One region of the Allobosea sp. NPDC055353 genome, then DNA from elsewhere that is predicted to be linked to it. Evidence: predicted binding sites of a transcription regulator. Region 1 holds the regulator's gene; each other region holds the start of a gene.
What was found. Region 1 encodes HrcA, which represses chaperone genes, less so after heat shock. Its sites were predicted from a motif close to GTTAGCACTCNCNNNNNGNGAGTGCTAAC; they were not measured.
Positions count from the first base shown of each region.

Region 2: groES (co-chaperone GroES) is a predicted target of HrcA. The motif match lies at 2,092-2,120, and genes of this name have one in related genera.
Region 3: groES (co-chaperone GroES) is a predicted target of HrcA. The motif match lies at 2,920-2,948, and genes of this name have one in related genera.

Region 1 covers NZ_JBSHMC010000003.1:246,660-252,945, reverse strand. The annotation lists gene ACWIEX_RS21735 (sn-glycerol-3-phosphate import ATP-binding protein UgpC) at 1-260, shown strand, start outside; gene hemW (radical SAM family heme chaperone HemW) at 392-1,591, opposite strand; gene rdgB (RdgB/HAM1 family non-canonical purine NTP pyrophosphatase) at 1,588-2,235, opposite strand; gene rph (ribonuclease PH) at 2,238-2,954, opposite strand; gene hrcA (heat-inducible transcriptional repressor HrcA) at 3,099-4,184, shown strand; gene ACWIEX_RS21710 (DUF3297 family protein) at 4,273-4,521, shown strand; gene ACWIEX_RS21705 (GNAT family N-acetyltransferase) at 4,669-5,205, opposite strand; gene ACWIEX_RS21700 (helix-turn-helix domain-containing protein) at 5,202-5,801, opposite strand; gene lepA (translation elongation factor 4) at 6,062-6,286, shown strand, end outside.
Region 2 covers NZ_JBSHMC010000001.1:2,455,430-2,461,715, forward strand. The annotation lists gene groL (chaperonin GroEL) at 1-1,580, opposite strand, end outside; gene groES (co-chaperone GroES) at 1,639-1,953, opposite strand; gene ACWIEX_RS11300 (usg protein) at 2,216-2,485, shown strand; gene ACWIEX_RS11305 (DUF982 domain-containing protein) at 2,660-2,953, shown strand; gene ACWIEX_RS11310 (Hsp20 family protein) at 3,282-3,758, shown strand; gene ACWIEX_RS11315 (Hsp20/alpha crystallin family protein) at 3,847-4,344, shown strand; gene ACWIEX_RS11320 (hypothetical protein) at 4,631-4,840, shown strand; gene ACWIEX_RS11325 (inositol monophosphatase family protein) at 5,000-5,806, opposite strand; gene ACWIEX_RS11330 (hypothetical protein) at 6,100-6,286, shown strand, end outside.
Region 3 covers NZ_JBSHMC010000001.1:1,190,032-1,196,317, reverse strand. The annotation lists gene ACWIEX_RS05485 (lipopolysaccharide biosynthesis protein) at 1-86, opposite strand, end outside; partial or broken gene ACWIEX_RS05480 (GNAT family N-acetyltransferase) at 303-704, shown strand; gene ACWIEX_RS05475 (DMT family transporter) at 790-1,632, shown strand; gene ACWIEX_RS05470 (PaaI family thioesterase) at 1,619-2,098, opposite strand; gene ACWIEX_RS05465 (MarR family winged helix-turn-helix transcriptional regulator) at 2,328-2,783, opposite strand; gene groES (co-chaperone GroES) at 3,012-3,299, shown strand; gene groL (chaperonin GroEL) at 3,348-4,985, shown strand; gene ACWIEX_RS05450 (branched-chain amino acid ABC transporter substrate-binding protein) at 5,181-6,286, shown strand, end outside.

The DNA of each region.
Region 1 (6,286 bases):
CGGTCGAGGTGGGCTTACGCCCCGAGGATGTCGAGATCGCCTCAGAAGGCCAGGCCGGTTCGCTGCCCTTCGACGTCGAGTTCATCGAGGAGCTCGGCGCGACCCAGCTCTTCCACGGCAAGCTCGCCGGCCAGCCCTTCGTGATGCAGGCGGCGACGGGCGAGGTCGCGGCGCAGGAAGGCCGGCTCTGGATCACGGTCGATCCCGACAAGATCCACATCTTCGATCCGAAGACCGGGGCGCGGTTAGGTAAGGGCTGAGCGATTTATTTCGCGCTCTTCATCATAGTCGGGCTTGTCCCGACTATCCACGTCTTCACTCGTCGAAGATCGTGTTCAAGACGTGGATGCTCGCCACGAGGGCGAGCATGACGCTGTAAGCTCCGCGTAGTTCAAGCCGCCAGATCGGCCACCAGCGCATCGAGCAGCAGCGCGCCATCAGGCGTTGCCGCGAGCCGCCCGCCTGCCCGTTCCATCAGCAGCTTCTGCTCGATCAGGCTGCCGACGCGCCTGGCGTTGAGCCGGCGCCCGGCCAGTGCCCTGAACACGCCGGGATCGATGCCCTCGACGAGACGCAGCCCCATCAGCAGATATTCGTCGCCCTGCGCTTCTTCGGTTAGCCGATCGTTCTCGACCAGCGCATGGCCCTCGGCCTCGACGCGTTCCAGCCAGACCTCCGGCCGCTTCTCGGTCGAATGCGCCATGCGGCCTTCACTCGTCACCAGCCGACCATGGGCGCCCGGCCCGATGCCGGCATACTCGCCATAGTGCCAGTAGACGAGGTTGTGTCGGCACTCGGCACCCGGCCGCGCATGGTTCGAGATCTCGTAGACCGGCAGGCCGTGCTTCGCCGTGATCTCCTGCGTCGTCTCGTAGAGCGCGGCGCCGGCATCATGATCGGGAATGGCGAGCTTGCCGGAACGGAACAGGCGCTCGAACGCGGTCCCGGGCTCGATCGTGAGCTGGTAGAGCGAGAGATGCTCGGCCGCATGGCTGATCGCCAGTTCCAGCTCGGCGCGCCACAAGGCGGGCGTCTGCAGGGGCGAGCGGGCATAGATCAGGTCGAAGGAATAGCGCTCGAAATACTGGCGCGCGATCGCGACGGCGGCGAGCGCCTCCTCGGCGGAATGCATCCGTCCCAGCGCCTTGAGATCGGCATCGTTCAGCGCCTGCACGCCGAGCGAGACGCGGTTGACCCCGGCCGCCCGAAAATCGCGGAAGCGCCCGGCCTCGACGCTGGTCGGGTTGGCCTCCAGCGAGACTTCGCAATTGGGATCGACCGCCCAGTATTCGCCGATCGCATCGAGGATCGCACCGACCGTGCTGCCTTCCATCAGCGAGGGCGTGCCGCCGCCGAAGAAGATCGAGGAGACTGTGCGGCCGGGCACCAGCGCGGCGCGATGGGCTATCTCGCGGCGGAAGGCGGCGATATAGCGCTGCTGGTCCGGCGGCTGCAGCCGGACATGGCTGTTGAAGTCGCAATAGGGGCATTTGGCCAGGCAGAACGGCCAATGCACATAGACGGCGAAGCCCGCATCCGCGGTCGGATGCAGGATCGAAGGCCGCGTTGCAAGGGCGGCCGGGGCGCTCACGCCGGCTTCCTCAGGCAGGCGGCTGCCAGCTCATGGAAGGCGCGGGCGCGATGCGACAGGCCGGGCGAGCCATCGGCCGGAATGCCGTGCTTCTCCTGTGCCGTCATCTCGCCAAAGGTCTTGTCGTGGTCATCAGGCAGGAAGATCGGATCGTAGCCGAAACCGCCGGCGCCACGCGCCTGCTCGGTCACCGTACCGAAGACACGGCCCTCGAACAGCTCCTGATGCCCGTCCGGCCAGGCGATCACCAGCGCCGAGACGAAATGCGCCTTGCGCGTCTCGGGCGTGGTGGCGCCGCGCTTGGCCAATTCCATCTGCACGCGCCCGATGGCGGGGGCGAAATCCTTGCCCGGCCCCGCCCAGTTGGCCGAGAACAGGCCGGGCGCGCCGTCGAGCGCGTCGATGCAGATGCCGGAATCGTCGGAGAGCGCCGGTAGCCCGCTGGCGCTCGCCGCGGCGACCGCCTTGATCGCCGCGTTCTCCGAGAACATGTAGCCATCCTCGACCGGCTCGGGCAGGCCGAGCTCCCCGGCCGAGACGAGCTCGATGCCGTAGGGCGCCAGCAACTCGCGCATTTCGCGCAACTTGCCCTGGTTATGGGTCGCGATCACGACCTTGCCGGTGAGAAGGCGATGCGGGCTCATGCTCAGGCCACCGCCGCCTTCTGCAGCGTGACGAGCTTGGCGACACCGCCCTTGGCGAGCTTGAGCAGCGCGAGCAGCTCTTCTTCCGAGAAGGGCGCGCCCTCGGCCGTGCCCTGCACCTCGACGATGCCGCCCGAGCCGGTGATGACGAAATTCGCGTCGGTCTGCGCGCCGGAATCCTCGACATAGTCGAGATCGATCACCGGGTTGCCGGCGACGATGCCGCAGGAGATCGCGGCGACATGGTCCTTCAGCGGGTTGGTGCCCTTGAGCAGGCCGCGCCCTTCCATCCATTTCAGCGCATCGTGCAGCGCGACCCAGGCGCCGGTGATCGAGGCCGTGCGGGTGCCGCCATCGGCCTGCAGCACGTCGCAATCGACGACGATCTGGCGCTCGCCGATCGCAGTCAGGTCGACCACGGCGCGAAGCGAGCGGCCGATCAGGCGCTGGATTTCCTGCGTGCGGCCCGACGGCTTGCCGGAGGTGACCTCGCGGCGCGTGCGCTCGTGGGTGGCGCGCGGCAGCATCGAATACTCGGCGGTGACCCAGCCTTTGCCGGTGCCGCGCAGCCACGGTGGCCCCTTTTCCTCGACGGTCGCGGCGCAGAGCACCTTGGTCTCGCCGAACGTCACCATGCAGGAGCCCTCGGCATAGCGCACCACGCCGCGTTCGAGCGTGACCTTGCGCATCTCGTCGGCGGCGCGTTTGGAGGGTCGCATGAAACTGTCCTGTCTTGCGGGGAAGTGGCGGCTTGTAGGCGCTTGCGCCGCGCGCGGCAAGGCGCCGGCCGGGCTTGCCCCTTGATCCGCGCCTCCGGCATGACGACAATAGGACAAGAACGACATTTCGCCTGAAAAAGGTTCATGAGCGCCCATACGCCCCGCCCCGAGACGATCAGTGGCCTGGTCGAGACCGACCAGCGCTCGCGCGAGATTTTTCGTCAGATCGTCGACGGGTATCTGACCACTGGCGAGCCCGTCGGCTCGCGCAACATCGCCCGCCTGCTGCCGATGGCCTTGTCGCCGGCGACGGTGCGCAATGTCATGACCGACTTGGAAATGGCCGGGCTGATCTATGCGCCGCACACCTCGGCCGGGCGCCTGCCGACAGAAAGAGGCCTGCGCTTCTTCGTCGATGCGATGATGGAGGTCGGCAATCTCACCACCGAGGAGCGCTCGCGCATCGAGGCCCAGATCAGGGTCGCCGCCAGCAACCGCAATCTCGACCAGACGCTGACCGAGGCCTCGGCGCTGCTCTCCGGCCTGTCGCGGGGCGCCGGCGTCGTCGTCACCACCAAGACCGATGTCCGGCTGAAGCATATCGAGTTCGTCCGGCTCGATCCGCTGCGCGCGCTGGTCGTGCTGGTCTCCGAGGACGGCACGGTCGAGAACCGCCTGCTGGCGCTGCCGCCCGGATTGCCGGCCTCGGCGCTGAGCGAGGCCGCGAACTTCCTCAATGCCCGCATCCTCGGCAAGACGCTGGCCGAACTGCGCGGCGAGATCGGCGGGCAGCGCGCCCTGATGGAACGCGAGCTCGACGCCCTGACGGCACGGCTCGTCGAAAGCGGCATCGCGACCCAGGCCGGCCCCGGCAGCGACCGCCATCTCATCGTGCGCGGCCAGGCCAATCTGCTCGACGATCTCCGGGCGCAGGAGGATCTCGAACGCATCCGCATGCTCTTCGGCGATCTGGAGACGCAGACCGACGTCATCGATCTGCTCTCCCGGGCCGAGGATGGCGACGGCGTGCGCATCTTCATCGGCTCGGAGAACAAGCTGTTCTCGATGTCCGGCTCCTCGATGGTCGCCGCGCCTTTCCGCGACGCGGAGCAGCGCATCGTCGGCGTCGTCGGCATCATCGGCCCGACGCGCCTGAACTATGCCCGCATCGTTCCGATGGTCGACTATACCGCCAAGGTCGTCGGTCGCCTGCTCGATGGCAGCCGCTAGGCGTTGGCCAAGGCCCTGAGTTGGCTTTGCCGGCGGAAGCGGCTATCGAGCGGGCAAAGCAACACTTTCCGCAATTCAGGTGCGACCCATGTCCGAGCAGCTTCCCGACCGTCTGTCTGTCAATCCGGACAGCCCTTTCTACAATGAAGAGGTGCTGGCGCGCGATATCGGCATCCGCTTCAAGGGCGTCGAGAAGACCAATGTCGAGGAGTATTGCGTCTCCGAGGGCTGGGTGAAGGTCTCCGCCGGCAACGCCAAGGACCGCTTCGGCCGCCCGATGACGATCACGCTCAAGGGCCCGGTCGAGCCCTACATCCGCGGCAGCGCCGAGGGCTGAGCCTTCCTTGTCATTCCGGGGCTTCGCGCAGCGAAGAACCCGGAATCCACGACCGGGCGAGCCGCTCGTTGTGGGATATCAAATGCCTCACCCCGTCGTGGGTTCCGGGTTCACGCCTCCGGCGCGCCCCGGAATGACAACGGTGGTTCAAGTCAGGCTCTTGTAGAAAAACGTCGAGCCGCAATCGGCTCCATCAGGCATCAGCGCATAGCGTGGGATCGTGCCGGCTTCGGTCCAGCCCAGCCGGTTATAGAGCCGGCGCGCTGCGCCATGCTCGTCCGTGTCGAGCACCAGCAGGTCGCGCCCCTTCTCCCGCGCGATCGCCTCGGCACGCTGCATCAAGGCCTCGCCGATGCCTTGCCGTCGCGCGTGGGAATGGACCAGCACCTTGGCGATCTCGGCCCGGTGCGGCTGGTTCGGCTTTCCTATCAGGTGGAGCTGGGCCGTGCCGACGAGGCCGTCCTCGTTTCGCGCGGCGAGCAGGATGACCTGCCCGCTCGTGACGCCGGCAGCGACGTCGCGCCAGAAGCGCTCGTAATCGTCTGATGTGTTCCAGTTCATGAAGCCGACCGAGGCGCCGTTGGTGACGCTGTCGCGTAGGATCTCGGCCAGTGCCGGAATGGCGGCCTCGGCAGCGACGGCATCGAGCGTCTCGATGGCGAGGGTGAAAGCGTGCGCATTCATGCGACATGTCCCGGAAAGGCGCCGCTTCCCGCGGCGAGGATGACGGCATAGCGGACGGGCGCGTCGCCCGGATTGCGATAGATGATCGGGCCGCGCAGATGCATCTGCAGGCAGTCGCCCTCGGCGAGGTCGTGGCGGATGCCTTCGACCATCAGGTCGAGTTGTCCGCGCAGCACCCAGACCTGCTGGTCGAGCGCCGCCGCTCCGGTCGCATTGTCGAGCCGCACTTCGGCTCCACCAGGCAATTCGACCTCGACGATCTCGAAGCCCGACCCGGTCCCGCGCGGCGAGACGTTGCGGCGCAGATAGCCGCTCGCCGGATCGCGCCAGACCGGCTGGGCGTCGCGGCGCGCTAGCGGCCCGCTTCCTGCATTCTCCTCCAGCAGGGCCGAGAGCGAGAGGCCGAGTCCGGAGCCGAGCCGGACCAGCAGTGCCGCCGTCGGGCTCGATTCGCCACGCTCGACGCGGGAGATCATCGCCCGGCTGACGCCGCTGCGCTCGGCCAGCGCGTCGAGCGTCAGGCCATGGCGCTGGCGGGCCGCCTTGAGGCGCTGCCCGAGCACGCGGTCGATCTCGGTGTCGTGTTCGAACTCCATGAATGAAGAATAATTCTCAGATATTGGAAATTGCAAGTTGGATTTTAAGAACCGGCAGAACCTCCCTGTCATCCCCGACAAGCCGCGAAGCGGCGCCGATCCTGGATCCATGCCTGAACCGTTATCGGAAGGGTTCCGGAATGGATCCCGGGTCTTCGCTGCACTGCGCCCGGGATGACAGGAGAGTTTAATGGTCGTCCGTCGGGCTTCGGAACGCGCAACCGCTTGGCGCCGCGCCCCTTCACTGCTATGGCGCGCGCATGAGCACCCGTTCCATCGACAATATCCGCAACTTCTCGATCGTTGCCCATATCGACCACGGCAAGTCGACGCTGGCCGACCGTCTGATCCAGCAGACCGGCACCGTCGCCGCCCGCGACATGAGCGACCAGATCCTCGACTCGATGGATATCGAGAAGGAGCGCGGCATCACCATCAAGGCGCAGACGGTGCGGCTCGACTATCGGGCCAAGGACGGCAAGGAC
Region 2 (6,286 bases), on a different contig from region 1:
TTCGGCGCCTCGGCGATCATCGCCTCGGTGGTGATCAGCAGGCCCGCGACCGACGCCGCGTCCTGGATTGCCGTGCGCACGACCTTGGTCGGGTCGATGATGCCGGCCTTGACCAGATCGCCGTACTCGCCGGTCTGGGCATCATAGCCCCAGGCGTAATCGGCAGACTCCAGCAGCTTGCCGACCACGACCGCGCCATCGCCGCCGGCATTCTCGACGATCTGGCGGGCAGGCGCGGTGATCGCCTTGCGGACGATCTCGACGCCGGTCTTCTGGTCGTCATTGCCGGGCACCAGCCCTTCGAGCGCCTTGACCGCGCGCAGCAGGGCGACGCCGCCGCCCGGCAGGATGCCCTCCTCGACCGCTGCGCGGGTGGCGTTCAGGGCATCGTCGACGCGATCCTTCTTCTCCTTGACCTCGACTTCGGTCGCGCCGCCGACGCGGATGACCGCGACGCCGCCGGCGAGCTTGGCCAGGCGTTCCTGGAGCTTCTCACGGTCGTAGTCCGAGGAGGTTTCCTCGATCTGCGCCTTGATCTGGGCGACACGGGCGTCAATCTCGGCCTTCTTGCCGGCACCGTCGACAATGGTCGTGTTTTCCTTCTCGATCCGGACCTTCTTGGCCCTGCCGAGCATGTCGAGAGTGACGGTCTCCAGCTTGATGCCGAGATCCTCGCTGATCGCGGTGCCGCCGGTCAGGATGGCAATATCCTCGAGCATGGCCTTGCGACGATCGCCGAAGCCCGGAGCCTTGACGGCCGCGATCTTCAGGCCGCCCCGGAGCTTGTTGACGACGAGCGTGGCGAGAGCCTCGCCCTCGACATCCTCCGCCACGATCAGCAGCGGTTTTCCAGTCTGGACGACCGCTTCCAGCAGCGGCAGCATCGCCTGGAGGCCCGAGAGCTTCTTCTCGTGGATCAGGATGTAGGGGTCGTCGAGCTCCGCAACCATCTTCTCGGTGTTGGTCACGAAATAGGGCGAGAGATAGCCGCGATCGAACTGCATGCCCTCGACGACGTCGAGCTCGGTCTCGGCGGTCTTGGCCTCCTCGACGGTGATGACGCCCTCGTTGCCGACCTTCTTCATGGCCTCGGCGATCATCTCGCCGATCGTGCGGTCGCCATTGGCGGAGATGGTGCCGACCTGCGCAACCTCCTCTGAACCGGTGATGGTCTTCGAATGCTCGCCGAGCGACTTCGTCACGGCCTCGACGGCGAGATCGATGCCGCGCTTGAGGTCCATCGGATTGATGCCGGCGGCGACGGCCTTGGCGCCCTCGCGGACGATGGCCTGGGCGAGCACCGTCGCGGTCGTGGTGCCGTCACCGGCCGCATCGTTCTGCTTCGAGGCCACCACGCGGACCATCTGGGCGCCCATATTCTCGAACTTGTCGGAAAGTTCGATCTCCTTGGCGACGGTGACGCCGTCCTTGGTGATGCGGGGCGCACCGAACGACTTCTCGATCACGACGTTGCGGCCCTTCGGACCCAGCGTGACCTTCACGGCATTGGCAAGCGTGTCGACGCCGCGCAGCATCCGCTCGCGCGCGTCCTGCGAAAACTTCACGTCCTTCGCAGCCATGATTCCTCACTCCTTCAGACTTGAGGTTTCAGGTTGATGATGTGGGATGAAGGCCCCGTCAGGCGGCCTTCTTGAAGGCGGCCGTCGTCTCGACGACGCCCATGATGTCGGACTCCTTCATGATCAGGAGATCCTGGTCATCGATCTTGACCTCGGTGCCGCTCCATTTGCCGAAGAGCACGCGGTCGCCGACCTTGACGTCGGGCGGCGCAAGCTTGCCGGTCTCGTCGCGCGCGCCAGCGCCAACGGCGACGACCTCGCCCTCCTGCGGCTTTTCCTTGGCGGTGTCGGGAATGATGATCCCGCCCTTGGTCTTCTCCTCGGCGTCGATGCGCTTCACGACGACGCGGTCATGCAGTGGCCGAAACTTCATGAGTTCCTCCAGTTTCCATGTCGGTCACATGTCAAAGCGGGCCGGCCCTGTTCAGGTCTCGCGGCGAGGTTCCGCGCGCCCTGAGGCGCCGTGCCCGCGCGAAGATTTGGGTTGCCCCATTTTTGCCTTCAAGAGGTCGGCAGCACTTTTTTTGATCGAGTGCTAACAGGCTGAAAAGGCAGCACAAGCGCAACCTTTCATCTTGCCAGAGCGTTGAGAATCCGCTGCCATCGGCGCAGTGAAAACCAGGGAGCTGAAAGGAATGGCTTCGACAGACTTTGCCCGCCAGATCGCCGGCTACGGATTGACCACCGCCGGCATCCTCTACCGATTGCCCGACCACCCTTCGATCCTGCAGGAATATATCTGGCAGGATTACGACCTCGCTCCGCGCTTTCCCGAACTCAACAAGTTCCTCGCCTTCTGGCAGGCCAAGCTTGACGGCGAGCTGTTCCGCATCACCGTCGCTCACAAGGACCTGATCGGGCCGGCCGACCTCAGCGCGGTCAGCGGCGAGTTCCGGCTCCAGTGACGTTGATGCTTCGCAGGGCTTGATCCGAAGAGAACACATCCCAAAATCATAGCAGCCGCCGACAGCGACAGCGCGCTCGACGCGGTGATCAACCAAACCGGATCCATGTTGCTTCCTGGAGGATATGGCTATGGCAACGTTGGCAATCGCTCCCCGCCAAGGGAGGACTGCATGATGACATCAGACGACTTCGAGAGGCCGGTCGTGATCCTGACCGGGCTCGGGCATCCGGCGGCGATCGCGTCCGCAATGGAGGCCTACATGTTCTTGGCCGACTGGCCGGAGACCAGGCGCGATCCGGTCCACGGCTTTGCGCTGAAAGCCTGCCTGGCGGCGATCCGCGGAGAGATCGAACCAGACACGGCGCGCGGCTTGTTCGCGTCCTGGGCGGAAAAGCATGATCTTCTTGCGCCCGACGTGGCCGCGTTCGCCAGCAGCCGCAAGGAAGGCTCGCGCGGCCACGCTTGACCAGTGGCCCGGCTCCGCACCGGTGGGGGCCGGGCATTTCCGAAGCCGCGGGACGCTGTTTTATTGCCGAAATCCTGCCCCGGATTTGGGGCGGGCGGTTACGGCTTTGAGAGCCCAGCCCGACCGGGAGCTCCCACCCAGCGCGGTACCGTTTCCGAGCCATCGAACGATTCCCCCAAAAATCTCACTGATCCCCTTGAACGTCCGCCGACCGGATCCAAATCGCTAATTGCCGAGCGCCTTTTGAGGGATCGGCCGGTCAAGCCGACATCGGTGAGACCTCGGAATGACCGACTTGTGCCCATGTTGCTCAATGGAGGATGTGGTTATGAGAACCGTCTTCGATTTTTCTCCTTTGTATCGGTCGAGCATCGGCTTCGACCGCATATTCGGTGCGATCGAAGCCGCAAGCCGGCTGGACCCGCCCGGCAACTGGCCGCCCTACGACATCGTCAAGACCGATGACGACGACTATCGCATTACGATGGCCGTGGCCGGCTTCTCGCGGGACGAGCTCACCATCAAGCATGAGCCGAACCTACTGGTGGTGTCCGGGCAGAAAGCCGGCCAGGACAATGGCCGATATCTGCACCACGGCATTGCCGAGCGCACCTTCCAGCGCCGCTTCGAGCTTGCTGACCACGTCAAGATCGTGGCCGCCAACCTCGAGAACGGTTTGCTGACGGTCGATCTGAAACGCGAGCTGCCAGAGGCGATGAAGCCGCGCCGGATCGAGATCGCCACCGGCACCGCACTGCCGAAAGCCGATCGGCGGCAGATCGACTCGGAGAAGCGCGCAGCCTGAGCAGAGGCTGATTGAATCAGCGTTGAGCGCCGGGCGGCGAGCCCGGCGCCGCGAATCCGCTTCGATGTTTGAACGCAAGGAGGATGTCATGAGCGTTCGAGATTTGATCCCCTGGGGCCGCGATAACGGCAATCGGCCTCCCGCGCTGTATCGCGATGATCAGCACAACCCCGTCTTCTCGCTCCATCGCGAGGTCAATCGTCTGTTCGACGACATGTACCGCTCGTTCGACAGCCTTGGTTCGCTGCCGCCCTTCAACGGCGGTTGGCCGAAGGTCGAGGTCTCCGAGACAGCCAGGGATATCAAGGTGACCGCCGAAATTCCGGGAATGGAGGAGAAGGACCTGGAGATCCTGCTCGATGGTGACACTCTCACCCTCAGGGGCGAGAAGCGTGCCGAGAGCGAGAACAAGGAGAGGCAGTTTTCGGAGCGGTATTACGGCCGCTTCGAGCGTCACATCCCCCTCGGCTATGAGGTCGAGCAGGACAAGATCGATGCCCGCTTCAGGAACGGCGTGCTGACGGTCGTCCTGCCCAAGAGCGAGAGGGCGCAGTCTCAGGTCAAGCGCATCGCGATCAAGCATTAGCAGATCGCCGAGACCCTGGCGGCGCGCCTCGGGCGCCGCCAGCTGCTGGAGCGTCACGAGACGAATGCTGGCGCGGGCCGGAGCCGCGCGAGGCCCCGGTCCATTCTAGCTCCGTCGTCTTGCCGAGAGTGGCCACCCCCTGGCGCCGGCCTCACCAGCGCCAGCTTCATTGTCAGTGCTTTTCTCGATTGGTCAGGTCTTGGGTCACCCGTCTGGAACCAGCCGGGGATGCGAACTGTTGAAGCGCCACAAGTGCGTTGCGAGAACTAACTCGACGAGCCGCCCCATGTCCGAGAAGAAGACAGTTGAGATCCCGGTCATTAAACCGACGATGATCCAAATGAGCAGCGACCCGCGAGGCGATGCAGCCATAACATTCGAGACGATCGGGGACGCAGACGTCCTCCTCGTGTTGCCGATGACGGCCCTGGTCGCTTTGGAAGCGATGCTGGCGAAAGCGAGCCAGGAGCAGGCGAAGCACCAGCCTGTTCAATAGCGCCTATGCCAGCCATCCGGGCTCGGTAGTCCGACACATCGTCGCTGGCAGTGGCAGACGATGAGCCCGGAGGGCTGTGCCTCGCGCCAGAGGCGGAACCTAGCGCTTCGCTCGGAAGCGTACATCTCAGAGCTATCCGGTTGAAGGCCGGTCGCGCCCCTAAATAGTCATTACCTCGAAGAGCGCCTTGTGCGCAGCTCGCCAATGATCAGGCGTGCGCGCTGCCAATAATCCATAACCGTCTTGTCCAGCCCCGTAGGGAGAACCATTCCAGCGTGCGACGTGGCCGCCGGCCTCGCTTAAGAACAACGCACCGGGCAGATGATCCCACGGTAAGGTCCGCCAGAAAACGGCGAAATCGCGATCGCCAGCGACAATGGCAGGATACTCGGCTCCTGCGCAAAGCAGTGGCGGCACGATCAAGGGCACCTGATCCAACCGTGGTTTGACGGCCTCAAGCACCTCGGGAGGAAAGAAACGCATAGAAATTGAACCCTTCCGCAGCGGCTCTGCTTTTCCATCAGCAACCACGCGGACTCCATTAATCTGGGCTCCACTTCCCAATTCGGCGACATGAAGCTGACCTGACAGCGGGTCGAGCATCCAAGTGGCGACGGTCTCCCCTCCGTGCAGAAGCGCGACCATGACCGAAAATGGTCCTCGGCCGGAGACGAAATTTCCAGTGCCGTCCAGCGGATCGATCAACCAGACGGTGCCCTGGTCTAGAGCGCTAGCCAAGGCGGGGTTACGTGCACAGGCTTCCTCACCTACGATCCTCGCGGATGGATCGAGCTGCAGCAATTGTTCGCCAATTAACCGTTCGGCGTGATGATCGGCAGCGGTGACGAGTTCTCCCGGCGACTTTTCCTCAACGTCGCTCGCGGTAAGTTTGCGAAAGCGAGGTAAGATTGCCTCGGCAGCTGCCTGTCGCAGAACCGTCGATACTTCCTCAATCAGACTCATCATGCCCCCGGCCCATCGTCCTGGACTTGCCTATCGGGTCTCGTCGATCTGACAAAGTCCCTACTACCAGCCCAGGTCGTTCTCGAAGTGGCAGAGGCCAGAAGCTACGACGCGCCACAACCAGACATTGGCATCCTGCCGGTTACCGGACGTGATTGATTCTCACGCTTTTCCCGTTTTTCACGCGAGCAGCTTTTGACGTGCGCGGAAAAATCGCGGAGGGACAACTGCGATGACCCGCTGGCCCGGGAGCTCCCGCGTGGGTAGTCTCCCAGTCAGTTGGGGCGGGCTGGGTCGTGATCGATTGGAAACGCGGCGGTTGGGCCGGAAGCGTCAACCGATGGGTGCGCCGTGAGGTGCGCGAGCAACTTCGCGAGAACGTGGCGGCGAGGCGGTCGCGCTACGGGCTCGTTGATCGAGCGCTGCACAGATTCTTCGCGATCGGGGCCTTTGGGCGCTTCGTTGCGGGATACGTCGCCATCA
Region 3 (6,286 bases), on a different contig from region 1:
GCCTCCGGGCCGAGGAACAGGGCGACGAGCAGCCCGAGCACGAAATTCAGCCCGGCATTGACGATGAAGGGCAGAAGAACGGTCATCGTGCCTTCGCCACTCCGTCCCGATATCCACGTTGCCACGGTCGAAACGCGCGACTCAGACCGGCCGCGCAGCCCTTCGGATCGGGGGTAGCCGGACGGGGCGATATTTCCAAGGGGAAGCTGCGAAGGCGCTCCCGCCCGCCCTGCTGCCACGGCATTGCGCAACGCCGTTCCCACACCTGTACGACGGAAGGATTTGACCCTAAGGCAAGCGTCATGACCCCGCCCATCCGGCTTGCCCATGATGACGATTCCGCCCCGCTCTCCGCCCTGATCGCGGCGAGCTTCGCGGAATATCCGGGCTGCGTTTTCGTCGAGGCGGAACTTCCCGAACTGCGCCGGCCCGCGACCGCTTTCGCGGCCAAAGGCGGCATGCTTTGGATCGTGGATGGACCGGACGGCCGCATTGCCGGCTCGCTCGGCATCGTGCCGGTTCCCGAGCAGAACGCGGCCGAACTTGCCAAGGTCTATGTCGACCCGGCGTTCCGGGGCGCCGGGCTGGCACAGGCCCTCTTCGCCAGGGCGGTCGACTTCGCCGAACAGGGCGGCTTCGCCGAGATGACACTCTGGTCGGACACGCGCTTCACCCGCGGTCATCGCTTCTACGAGAAGCTCGGCTTCGTCCGCTGGCCGGGCGAACGCTATCTCGGCGACGCCTCGGAAAGCTGGGAGTATCATTCCGCAAGCGGCTGCACCCCGGCCCATGACCTTGTCCATCGCTTTCCGGGCCGCGCTCGGCATCGCCCTGCTGACTGCAATGGATGCGGTCATCAAAGGCCAGATGCAGCAGCATTCCTTCATCGTGGCGCTGTTCATGCGCTTCCTGATGGGCGGGCTCTGCGCTCTTGCGGTGCTGGCGATCGTCCGCCCGGCGCGCCCGACCCGCGCCAGCCTCATCGGCAACATCGTCCGCGTACCGATCGTCGTGCTGACGGCAGGCAGCTTCTTCTACTCGGTCTCGGTGCTGCCCTTGGCGGAAGCGTTGACGCTGTCTTTCCTCGCGCCGGTCTTCGTCGCGCTGCTCGGCGGGCTGATCCTCAAGGAGAAGATCGACAAGCGCATCCTGCAGGCGCTCGGCTTCGGGATCGCCGGCATGCTGGTGATGGTCTGGCCGCGGCTGCAGGGTCATGTCAGTGGCGCCAGCCTCGGCGTCGCCGCCGCGCTGTTCTCGGCCGTCAGCTACGCCTTCAACCTGATCCTGCTCAGGCGCATCGCTGTCCGCGAGCACCCGACCGTCATCGTCGCCTTCCAGAATTGCGGGCCGGCGCTGTGCCTCGCCATTCCGGCCTGGTACGCCTTCGTGCCGATGAGCTTCGGTGACCTCGCCGCCTATCTCTTCGCGGGAGCGCTCGGCGTCGCCGGCCATCTCACGCTGACCTCGGCCTATGCCCACGCGGCCGCCTCGCGCCTGGCGCCGATCGAATATACGGCGCTGGTCTGGGCGAGCCTGCTCGGCTTCTTCGTGTTCGGCGAGGTGCCGCTCTACACGACCTATGCGGGCGCCCTGCTGATCGTCGCGGGGGCCGTCGCCGTCAGCCGGCGCTAGGCTTCGCCGGAAAGACCAGGCAGGTCTCGGTGCCGTGCGCGAGCAGCTTGCCGCGCGCATCGACCAGCTTGCCTTCCGTCGTGATCACCGTGCCACCGCGATGGATCAGCTTGCCTTCGCAGCGCACCTTGCCGCTCTCCGGCATGACCGGGCGGACATAGTTCAGCTTCATCTCCAGCGTGGTGTAGCCCTCGCCCGGCTTCAACGTCGCGTGGGCGGCGCAGGCCATGGCGGAATCGAGGATCGTCGCGGTCCAGCCGCCATGGATCGTGCCGAGCGGATTGAAGAAGCGGGCCGAAGGCTGGCCGGTGAAAACCACCCTGCCCTCATCGGCCTCGACCAGCTCGAAATCCATGGCGTCGGCGAAGGGCGGCGCCGGATTGATGCCGGCGATGATCCCGCGCAGGAAACTCAAGCCATCGCCCGCGACCAGTTCCTCGCGAGATACCACCCCAACAGCGCGCATCGTATCGATCTCCATTCGTGTATCTGCACGATATGAAGAGAATGGCGAGCGGGTCAATCCGGGAGAGGGGCGAACCTTTCAACCCGATGCCATCCCGGACGCAGCGAAGCGGAGATCCGGGATCCATTCCGGAGCCTTTCCCGATTGAACCTCCGGAATGGATCCCGGGTCTCCCTGCGGTCGCCCGGGATGACGCTGAAAGGCTCGAATTCGACGTCAGAACCAGACCTCAGCGCTCGCCTCGCGCAGCCCGGCGCAGCGCCCTGAGGCCATCGCGGGTTTCGCGCCAGCGCTCCTCGCCGAAGCCCCCCTCGATCTTGTCCTGTGCAGCGCGCCAATAAGGGATGGCGGCCTCGATCGCGGCCCTGCCCTTTTCGGTCACGGCATAGACCGAGGCCCGCCCGCGGCACTCGACCGGCTCGACCATTCCTTCCGCGGCCAAGAGCTGGAGATTGCGCGTCAGCGAGGTCCGCTCCAGCGCGAAGCGCTCGGCCAGCTCCGTGACCGACTTCCATTGCCCGGTACTCAGCGCCGAAAGCAGGACGAACTGGGTGATCTTGAGGCCGCTCGGGCGCATCGCTTCGTCATAGGCCCGCGTCACGGCGCGTGCGGTCATGCGCACATGCAATGCGACGCAGGAGCGGGCGATGGCGTCGAGGCGCGGGTCGGGCGAGGGCGTCGTCATTCCGCCATGTTAGCGTGTTCAAGCGCTGCTGCCAGCAGGCCTGCTGCGACCTGCGACATCGCATCCGCCGGCATTCACTTTATCGCGGGGCGCTTCCTTGACTCTCCGGGCGCCCGCGCCTATCTCCCCGCCATCTGTTAGCACTCCCACCAAGTGACTGCTAACAGCCTCCCCCGGGAGCCCTTCAGCGGCACCCGAAACGAATAAGACCGAGAGGAAGACAGAACCATGAAGTTCCGTCCTTTGCATGACCGCGTCGTGGTCCGTCGCCTGGATGGCGAAGAGAAGACCAAGGGTGGCATCATCATCCCCGAGACGGCCAAGGAAAAGCCCCAGGAGGGCGAGGTCATCGCCGTCGGTTCCGGCGCGCGTGACGAGGCCGGCAAGCTCGTTGCCCTCGACGTCAAGAAGGGCGACCGCGTCCTGTTCGGCAAGTGGTCGGGCACCGAGGTCAAGATCGATGGTCAGGACCTCCTGATCATGAAGGAATCCGACATCATGGGCGTCGTCGGCTGATAGCCGCCTGACCGCTCTCTTCCGTTTCCAGTTCAAGGAGTAGCTCTGATGGCTGCTAAAGACGTCAAGTTCGGCACCGATGCCCGCGACAAGATGCTGCGCGGCGTGGATATCCTCGCCAACGCCGTGAAGGTCACGCTGGGTCCGAAGGGCCGCAACGTCGTGATCGAGAAGTCGTTCGGCGCCCCGCGCATCACCAAGGACGGCGTCACCGTCGCCAAGGAAATCGAGCTTTCCGACAAGTTCGAGAACATGGGCGCCCAGATGGTCCGCGAAGTCGCTTCGCGCCAGAACGACCATGCCGGCGACGGCACCACCACCGCCACGGTTCTCGCCCAGGCGATCGTCCGTGAAGGCGCCAAGTCGGTTGCGGCCGGCATGAACCCGATGGACCTGAAGCGCGGCATCGACCTCGCTGTCGAGGCCATCGTCGCCGACCTCAAGAAGAACTCCAAGAAGGTCACGTCCAACGCGGAAGTCGCGCAGGTCGGCACCATCTCGGCGAACGGCGACGAGTCGGTCGGCAAGATGATCTCGACCGCCATGCAGAAGGTCGGCAACGAGGGTGTCATCACCGTCGAGGAGGCCAAGACCGCCGAGACCGAGCTCGACGTCGTCGAGGGCATGCAGTTCGACCGCGGCTATCTCTCGCCGTACTTCATCACCAACTCGGAGAAGATGGTCGCCGAGCTGGAAGACCCCTACATCCTGATCTTCGAGAAGAAGCTGTCCTCGCTCCAGGCGATGCTGCCGATCCTCGAGGCCGTCGTGCAGACCGGCAAGCCGCTGCTCATCATCGCCGAGGACGTCGAGGGCGAGGCCCTGGCCACGCTCGTCGTCAACAAGCTCCGTGGCGGCCTGAAGGTCGCGGCCGTCAAGGCTCCGGGCTTCGGTGATCGCCGCAAGGCCATGCTCGAGGACATCTCGATCCTGACCGCCGGCCAGATGATCTCGGAAGACCTCGGCATCAAGCTCGAGACCGTGACGCTCAACATGCTCGGCCGCGCCAAGAAGGTGCGCATCGAGAAGGAGAACACCACGATCATCGACGGCGCCGGCAAGAAGAAGGACATCGAGGCTCGCGTCGGCCAGATCAAGGCCCAGATCGAGGAGACCTCCTCGGACTACGACCGTGAGAAGCTCCAGGAGCGTCTGGCCAAGCTCGCCGGCGGCGTCGCGGTCATCCGCGTCGGCGGCGCGACCGAGGTCGAGGTCAAGGAGAAGAAGGACCGCGTCGACGACGCCCTGAACGCGACCCGCGCTGCGGTCGAAGAAGGCATCCTTCCCGGCGGCGGCGTTGCGCTCCTGCGCGCGCTCTCCTCGGTCAAGGGCATCAAGACCCAGAACGACGACCAGAAGACCGGCGTCGAGATCGTCCGCAAGGCGATCGCCGCTCCGGCTCGCCAGATCGTCGACAACGCCGGCGATGACGGCGCGGTCGTGATCGGCAAGCTGCTCGAGGCCAAGGACTACTCCTACGGCTACAACGCCCAGACCGGCGAGTACGGCGATCTGGTCAAGGCCGGCATCATCGACCCGACCAAGGTCGTGCGCACGGCGATCCAGGACGCGGCTTCGATCGCCGGCCTGCTGATCACCACCGAGGCGATGGTTGCCGAGCAGCCGAAGAAGGACGCCCCGATGCCCCCGATGGGCGGCGGCGGCATGGGCGGCATGGACTTCTGAGGAAGTCCAGCTTCTCGCAAGCTACCAGGAAGGCCCGGCGCAAGCCGGGCCTTTTTCGTTGGCGTGCGGCCATGCGTCCCAGGCCGCCCGCTCGGGAGCCGATGCGATGTCCTCGCCGGTCCTCCTCGCCTATAAAAGCGGCAAGCGCCCCGCAATGGACGGGCGCGGAAACGCCAAACCGATCGGGAGAGGCCCATGAAAACCTCCACATTCCTTACGAGTGTCGCCTTTGCCACGACGCTGCTCGCTGCCCAGGCCGCGCAGGCCGACATCACCATCGGCCTCGTCGCGCCGCTGACCGGCCCGGTCGCCGCCTATGGCGACCAGGTCAAGAACGGCGCCCAGACCGCCGTCGACGTCATCAACAAGAATGGCGGCGTCCTCGGCGAGAAGCTCGTTTTGAAGCTCGCCGACGATGCCGGCGATCCGAAGCAGGGCGTCTCCTCCGCCAACCTGCTCGTCGGCGACAAGGTCAAGTTCGTCGTCGGCCCGGTGACCTCCGGCGTCGCCATGGCGGTCTCGGACGTGTTTTCGGAGAGCGGCGTGCTGATGGTGACGCCGACCGCGACCTCGCCGGCGCTGACGACGCGCGGCCTGACCAATGTCTTCCGCACCTGCGGCCGCGACGACCAGCAGGCCGACATCGCCGCGACCTATGTCCTGAAGAACCTCAAGGACAAGAAGATCGCGATCGTCCACGACAAGGGCACCTACGGCAAGGGCCTCGCCGACGCCTTCCAGAAGGGCATCAATGCCGGCGGGCTCAAGGAAGTGATCGCCCTGACGGTCAATCCCGGCGACAAGGACCTCTCCGCCGTCGTGACGCGCCTGAAGGCTGCGAATGTCGACGCCATCTATTTCGGCGGCTACCATCCCGAGGGCGGCCTGCTCGCGCGCCAGCTCGCCGATGCCGGCGTCAAGGCGACGATCATCGGTGGCGAAGGCCTCTCCAACACCGAGTTCGCGGCGATCGGCGGCGACCGTGCCACCGGCACGCTCTTCACCAACGCGACGGACGCGCTGAAGAACCCCGACTCGGCCCAGGCCGTCGCGGCGCTGAAGGAGAAGGGCATCCCGCCTGAGGCTTTCACGCTCAACGCCTATGCCGCCGTCGAGGTGCTCAAGGCCGCGATCGAGAAGGCCGGCAAGCTGGGCGATGCCAATGGCGCCGCCAAGGCCCTGCATTCCGGCATGCCGGTCAAGACCGCGATCGGCACGCTGACCTATGGCAAGACCGGCGACCTGAGCTCGCCGAGCTTCTCGATGTACAAGTGGGACGCCGGCAAGATCGTCGCCGCCGA